Regions from separate parts of the Lactiplantibacillus sp. DA1 genome, predicted to be linked through region 2. Evidence: predicted binding sites of a transcription regulator. Region 2 holds the regulator's gene; the other holds the start of a gene.
The links. The regulator NrdR, encoded in region 2, represses ribonucleotide reductase genes. The targets are predictions, from matches to a motif close to ACACNATATATNGTGT.

Region 1 (3,427 bases), on a different contig from region 2:
AATGGCTTTACTGGGAACGACGGTAATTGGCTTACTAACGTTCTTGTCAAGTTTGTTTGGCGCACGGATTTATATTTTCCTTGTCTCAGCTAGTGGGTTAACTGGGTTTATCGCTTGGTTAGGCATTGCCGTTTCACACTTGCGTTTCCGGAAGGCCTTTGTCAAACAGGGCCATCAACTGAGTGAGTTACGGTATCATGCGAAGTGGTTCCCATTTGGACCGTGGTTTGCTTTTATCTTGTGCTTAGTGGTTATTATCGGTCAAGACTTACATTCGTTTGCCACCCTTGATTGGCAAGCCATTGGGGTCACCTATATGAGCATCCCACTGTTTATCATTTTGTATGTCTATTACAAACTTCGCTATCACACGAAGATGATTCCGTTGGATAAGGTTGATTTAACCCGCAAGCATCATCATAAAAAATAATGAACTAATTAAGCTTTGTTGATTGCAAAAGTGCGTTGGCCTGTTTAATGGTCAAGCGCATTTTTTTATGGAATCTTTCATGATTTGGGCTTGATTGACGACAACTTTTGAGATGGTCTAAGTGACCTGGGACGCTGATCGCGTATCGTTGTGGGGGACGTTTTATAAAGGTGCTCAAAATCTAAGGTCATATTTGAGACTAGTGCTATTGAAATTTTAATTGGCCACCAGATTTAAGATGCGATTAATTGATATTTATGGTAATTTGATAAAGGAAAAAGACAGTGGAATCATTAAAAATTCGCAAACATGACCTTAAGAATGAGCTAGTCCGATATGACTATGCTAAGCTGAATTGAGAAAGGCAGCGAGAGAGATGTTAAAGAGAAATTTGGTAACAGGATTAGCGTTAGTGTCATTGGTAGGAGTGTTGGGTGGTTGTGGTACGAATCAGTCGACAGCTAAGCGCGCCAGTAGCAGTACTAGTGCCAGGACTACCAAAACGCAAACGAAGCGGCAACGGTTGATTAGGGCGTTGCCGAAGGGCGTTAAGTCAACGGATAGCGACTTAGTAGTCGTTAATAAGTGGCATAAGCGTTCTGAAATGACGTTTGGCAAGTCAAGTGTTGACGGTATTGAAGTTCGTAGTTCAATTGTCAAACCGTTAGAAGCTTTCTTAGCAGGTGCTAAGAAAGCTGGTTATCCCGCAACTTTGGTCTCAGGTTATCGGTCCGTGGCGTACCAAAAAGAAGTTTGGAATCAATCGATTCAAACTTATGAAAATCAAGGTAAGACGGCTAAAGAAGCGTTGAAGCTGACGAAAGAATACGTAGCCGTTCCTAGTGGTAGTGAGCATGAGACGGGCTTAGCTGCCGACATCATGAATACACATTGGTATAGCACGCACGGCAATCAGTTGCTATCTTCTTCAGATAAGGATAAGGGGCAACAATGGTTGATCAATCACGCAGCGGATTATGGTTTTGTATTGCGATTTACCAAGGAAGGTCAGCAGTCGACGGGAATCGATTATGAATCTTGGCATTTTCGTTATGTCGGTAAAGCCAGTGCTCAATTTATGACCAAGCACAACTTAACGCTAGAACAATACGTTAGTTTGTTACAGGCTAAAGAAAAAGCCGCTAAGTAAAATGCAATGCGATAGCTAAATCAGCAGAATACCATGGAAGTACGTTAGGAACTAACTAACGTGCTTTTATGTTCATACTGGCCTGTCACAAACGGTGGTTGCAACGTGGCAATCAGTGAGCTTAGTTACTGGGCCATGTTATTCCCGTTTGAATAAGCCTAGAAGTTTTTTGATGAATTGACTCACCAGATATTGCATTTTGAGACGGGGGTGCGTACAATATGTAGTGTTGCTTTTAGAGATAATCAAAATTTTGACGTGATTAAAAGGAGAGACGCCCCATGCTTGTAATGTCAGGAACAATCGGTGCCGGCAAGACGAGTTTAACGCAGTTAGTGGCCAACCATTTTGGTTCTAAAGCGTTTTACGAGTCAGTTGATGATAATCCCATTTTGCCGTTATTTTATAAGGACCCTAAGAAGTACGCGTTCTTATTGCAAATCTATTTTTTGAATAAACGGTTGGATAGTATTAAATCAGCTTTTGCTAACGATTTGGACGTCTTGGATCGTTCGATCTTTGAAGACTCACTATTGTTCCATTTAAATGGTGATCTGGGTCGGGCAACGAATACCGAAGTTGACATTTATGATTCATTGCTAGATAACATGATGCAGGAATTACCAGAAGCGTCGCACCAAAAGAGTCCAGATTTATTGATTCATATTAATATTTCTTTTGATACGATGCTCAAGCGAATCCAAAAGCGGGGCCGTTCTTACGAACAAATCGATCAAGATCCAGATTTGTATAAATATTATCAGACTTTAAATGAACGCTACACGAATTGGTATGCTAACTATGACCACAGCCCGAAGATGCAGATCGATGGTGATCAACTTGATTTCGTGGCTGATGCGGACGCTCGTCAAGAAGTTATTCGATTGATTGACGATAAAGTTGCTAGTTTAGGCTAGTTGCCTTTTTGGGGCCAATGTTCTATAGTAGACAGTGAATATTAAACACGGCGCGTTTTAAGTAGACGTTCAGAGAACCGGTGGGTGGTGTGAACCGGTAGTCGAAACTCCGGCGCGACAATGTGGGCAGGTAATACTGCACGGCACGGCCGTTATCCGTTTAAGGGTGGGATTAATGATGATCCTGAACTTGGGTGGTACCGCGAATCGCAGTCTCTTCGTCCCAATTGGGAGGAGAGACTGTTTTTATTTACGATAAAATAGTGTGAAGGAGACGTCGTTATGTTAGATGTTAAGATGATTCGTCAAAATCCAGATTTTGTGAAGGAACAACTTGGTCATCGGGGTGTTGCCGCTAGTGATATCGATGATTTGTTAGCTGCCGATGAACAACGTCGTGAGCTGATTGCCAAAAGTGAACAATTGAAGTCAACTCGGAATCAAGTTTCGGGTGAAATTTCACAGAAGAAGCGTAATAAAGAAGATGCCAGTGCGGAAATTGCAGAAATGCAAAAGGTTAGTGCGGATGTTAAGGCTTTAGATGAACAACGCCGGACAGTTGATGCCCAAGTTCAGGATATGGCTGCACATTTACCTAACATGCCACATCCAGATGTACCAGTAAGCTTGAAAGAGGAAGACGCCGTTGAATTACGTCGAATTGGTACGCCACGACACTTTGACTTTACACCTAAGGCGCATTGGGATATCGGTGAGGACTTAGGAATTTTGGACTTCGAACGTGGTGCGAAGGTTTCAGGCAGCCGTTTCTTGTACTATGTTGGCGATGGTGCCAAGTTGGAACGGGCCGTTTACAATTTCTTCTTAGATCAACATGAAGCTGAAGGGTATACGGAAGTATTACCGCCATACATGGTTACTGATGAATCTATGTATGGTACTGGCCAATTTCCAAAATTCAAGGAAGAT
Region 2 (3,427 bases):
ATCTTGATCATACGTCTTTAAGTCAGCGTTTTGAATATTTTTCGGCATACTAATCGAGCGAACTCGTTGCTGCAATTCATGAGCAGCCTGCTGCTCTTGGAGTTGTGGCGTTGGCTGATAAGCAATATCAATCAAATGATTGCTCATCACTAATGCGGGCTGATAACCCGGCGCTTGTGTCGGTTCATGGCGCGCAATTTTACGTTTCTCTTCACAAAATTCATATAATTTAGCCGCTGAACGTTCTAGCGCATCCGAAGATAATTCGTTTTGATGAGCAGCTAAAAACTGGCGAACATCTGGATCTTGGTACACAGCTGTCATTAACGCCTCATACCGATGATTCAAGTTTTTCCGATTCATTAACATCCGGAGTGTTTCTGAGATATTCTCCATGTTTTAGTCCTCCTTTTCCGAATTTGTCTCAAGCTTTGCTAGTCGATCAGCAAGCTGTTTGCGTTGGGCAGCAGTAATTTGTTTGCCGGTCTGAGCTGGTTGCTTACCACGCTCAGTCTGTTGCTGTTGTTGGGCCCACTTTGGCATAATCTCCTTACGCGTCGGTCGCTTGTTCTTGCGCCGCGTCGGTGTTGATTTCGGCTGTTTACGTTGCTTCAAGTACACCAAAGCCGCTTCCGGCGTCGTAATGTCGTGTTGTTGCCAATCATTGGCGACTGTTTCTAGCAAATTACGATTAAGGGCAGCTAACTCCCGATTTTGCAATAAGTAGTAGATCACCATGTTGATGACGGCATTGGGTAATACCCCCCGACCAATTAAATCATGAACTAATCGATTCTCACCGCTCGTCACAAAACCGTGTTTCTCCTGTTTCAAAGCCGTCAAAAACTCATACGGTGCTGTCTGCTTAGCATACGTCACGAGTTGCTGCTCAGCCGTTGAGAGTTGCGCTGAAGTCTTGGTATCCTTAGTGGCCGACGTTGCAGCCGGTACTTCCGTTGCGACCTGTTGACTCGGAACTGCCGGCCGTTCATAGCGTCGCGCAATCAATAGTTTTAATTGGTTTTCATCAAACTGACCCGTTGTCAAACTAGCCACTTCGCTGATTAACTTAGCCATCTCAATCTCACTGATGCCGTAGACTCGACTTTCCGTAATGATCAGTTGCCGTGAACTCGCGACTTGCTTAAGATCAACATAGTTCTGCTTCAAGATTTGTCCTAGCAATTGCCAGTCAAAGTCATCGTCACTGAGCACGGGCGAGTGATCCTCGGCCGGTTCATTGGCCGCCAATTGGGCGCGCACCTTTTGCACTGAAAGAGGTGGCGTCGTAACTTTTTGACTATCAACGTGAAACACATCTAAGATATTTGCCGTCACGTCTTTGGCAGCCGTCAAGTCAATCGGCTGTGCTGCAAAGCTGCCAGCAAGTTGTTGATAACGTAACTCACCGACCGTATCTAACAATAGGACACTCAATAGATCATCCGCAAAGAATTGTAACGCCAGTAATGGTGCTTGTAATTGATAAATGTACATGGCACCCAATTCATCTTGTTGATAATAGCTGCGCAACAAGCCAGTTGCTTCAAGTTTACGCCGAGCCGCTAACACCGTCGGCAAGTCCACATTTAGGATGCCAAGTAGTTCCGCGTGACTGCGTCGATTGCTCAGCTCATTCTCGCTACTCTGTAAGCTACGTAACGCCGCATACAAGCTATATGCCAATGGCCCCATCAGTGGCAAGTATAATTCCGCCAATACAGCTTGTTGCGCCGCACTAAGCGCTGGTGCTTGCGGGACCACTAACCCAGTTTTGGGTGTTAAGGGTTCATCATTTGGCATGTTGTTCACCATTCTTTTTCACTAATCTTTTTTTCGTTTAGGTGCGTGGGTCGTCTTCGCTGACGGTTTTGCCAGTTTGACCTTATCACGCTCCATCATATCTTGGAGTTCATTCAAGAAGACGTGCATATCCTTGAATTGCCGGTAAACACTGGCAAAACGAATGTACGAAATTTCGTCAATATCTGCCAATTGTTCCATGACATACTCACCGATAACTTGGCTTGAAATTTCATTTTCACCCAGTGACCGGACCTTATTTTCAACATCATCAACGACCCCGGTCATCGTTTCCATGCTAACGGGCCGTTTCTCGGCCGAGCGAATAATTCCGCGCAAGACTTTTTCACGATTGAATTCTTCGCGGGCACCATTTTTCTTAATGACTAATAACGGCGTGGCTTCGACCCGTTCAAATGTTGTGAACCGGAACCCACAGTTTTCGCATTCCCGGCGCCGTCGAATCACGCGACCATCATCAGTTGGTCGACTGTCAACCACGCGGGAGCCATTATGATGACAATGTGGACATTGCATAGACTTCTCACCCCTTGTAACAACTAATAATCAGTTTTCATTTAATTAGTAATAGTTTTCAGCCATTTTAACACGGCAGCTTTAGTTTTATCAATGTTGGCCCCGTTATCAATGACAACGTCAGCCCTTGCGACCTTCTGTGCGAGTGGCATTTGGCTGTCAATTCGTGCCTGAGCCGCCTGTTGCGATAAGTGGTTACGTGCCATTAACCGCTGCAATACTACGGCTGGTGGTGCCGTCACAACCAACACTTGATCACAAACATGTTGCCAGCCACTTTCAAATAACAACGGCACATCTAAAATAATTGCGTCGGGCTGTTGCTGGTTTGCCGCGACAATCGCTTCGAACATCGCGTACTGAATCGGTAACCGTGTAATTGCGGTTAAGGCTTGTAAAGCTTGAGCATCGTTAAAAACCAACTGGCCAAGCCATGGCCGATTCAGCCGCCCGTCTGCCAGCACTGCTTGGTGACCAAAGTGCGCCACAATCTTTTGGGTCGTCGGTTGGCCTGGTCCTTCAACCTGCCACGCGATTTTATCAGCATCGACAATTGGCAACCTGGCCGCTAATAATTTTGAAACGGTCGACTTGCCAGTCGCAATACCACCAGTCAATCCAATCAATTTTGTCATCCCAACCACCTACAACTGCTGTTCTAGCGGACAAAAATGCGTTCCCCGCTGCGCCACTTTGATTTTCTTAATAATCGTGCCACACCGCTCACAAGGCTCACCCTCACGGCCATAGACGTGTAAGTGATTTTGAAACTGACCAGCCTCACCAAACACCGTTGAAAACGAATGAACGGTGGTCCCATGGCCTTTGATTGCCATCGCCATTTCATCAATAATGTTTTGGCGCAACGTTGCAATCTCATCGGCGGTTAGCGAATTAGCGGGCCGCATTGGATGAATCTTGCTCATCCATAGCGTTTCGTCCGCATAAATATTCCCGATGCCCGCAAGCTTACTTTGATCCAATAATAATGGTTTGATCATCTTGTTCGACTTGCCAAAAGTGGTCGTCATATAAGCCAGTGTTAACTGTTCAGCAACGGGTTCCGGGCCAATTGTCCGCAATCCCG

Region 1: RXV91_RS00830 (deoxynucleoside kinase) is a predicted target of NrdR. The motif match lies at 1,795-1,810, and genes of this name have one in related genera.

Annotation. Positions count from the first base shown of each region.
Region 1 covers NZ_JAWHTQ010000001.1:167,044-170,470, reverse strand. Annotated here, with positions in the region: gene RXV91_RS00840 (amino acid permease) at 1-430, shown strand, start outside; gene RXV91_RS00835 (D-alanyl-D-alanine carboxypeptidase family protein) at 807-1,580, shown strand; gene RXV91_RS00830 (deoxynucleoside kinase) at 1,862-2,497, shown strand; gene serS (serine--tRNA ligase) at 2,780-3,427, shown strand, end outside.
Region 2 covers NZ_JAWHTQ010000004.1:192,885-196,311, reverse strand. Annotated here, with positions in the region: gene dnaI (primosomal protein DnaI) at 1-396, opposite strand, end outside; gene RXV91_RS08005 (DnaD domain protein) at 400-1,803, opposite strand; gene nrdR (transcriptional regulator NrdR) at 1,825-2,340, opposite strand; gene coaE (dephospho-CoA kinase) at 2,382-2,975, opposite strand; gene mutM (bifunctional DNA-formamidopyrimidine glycosylase/DNA-(apurinic or apyrimidinic site) lyase) at 2,985-3,427, opposite strand, start outside.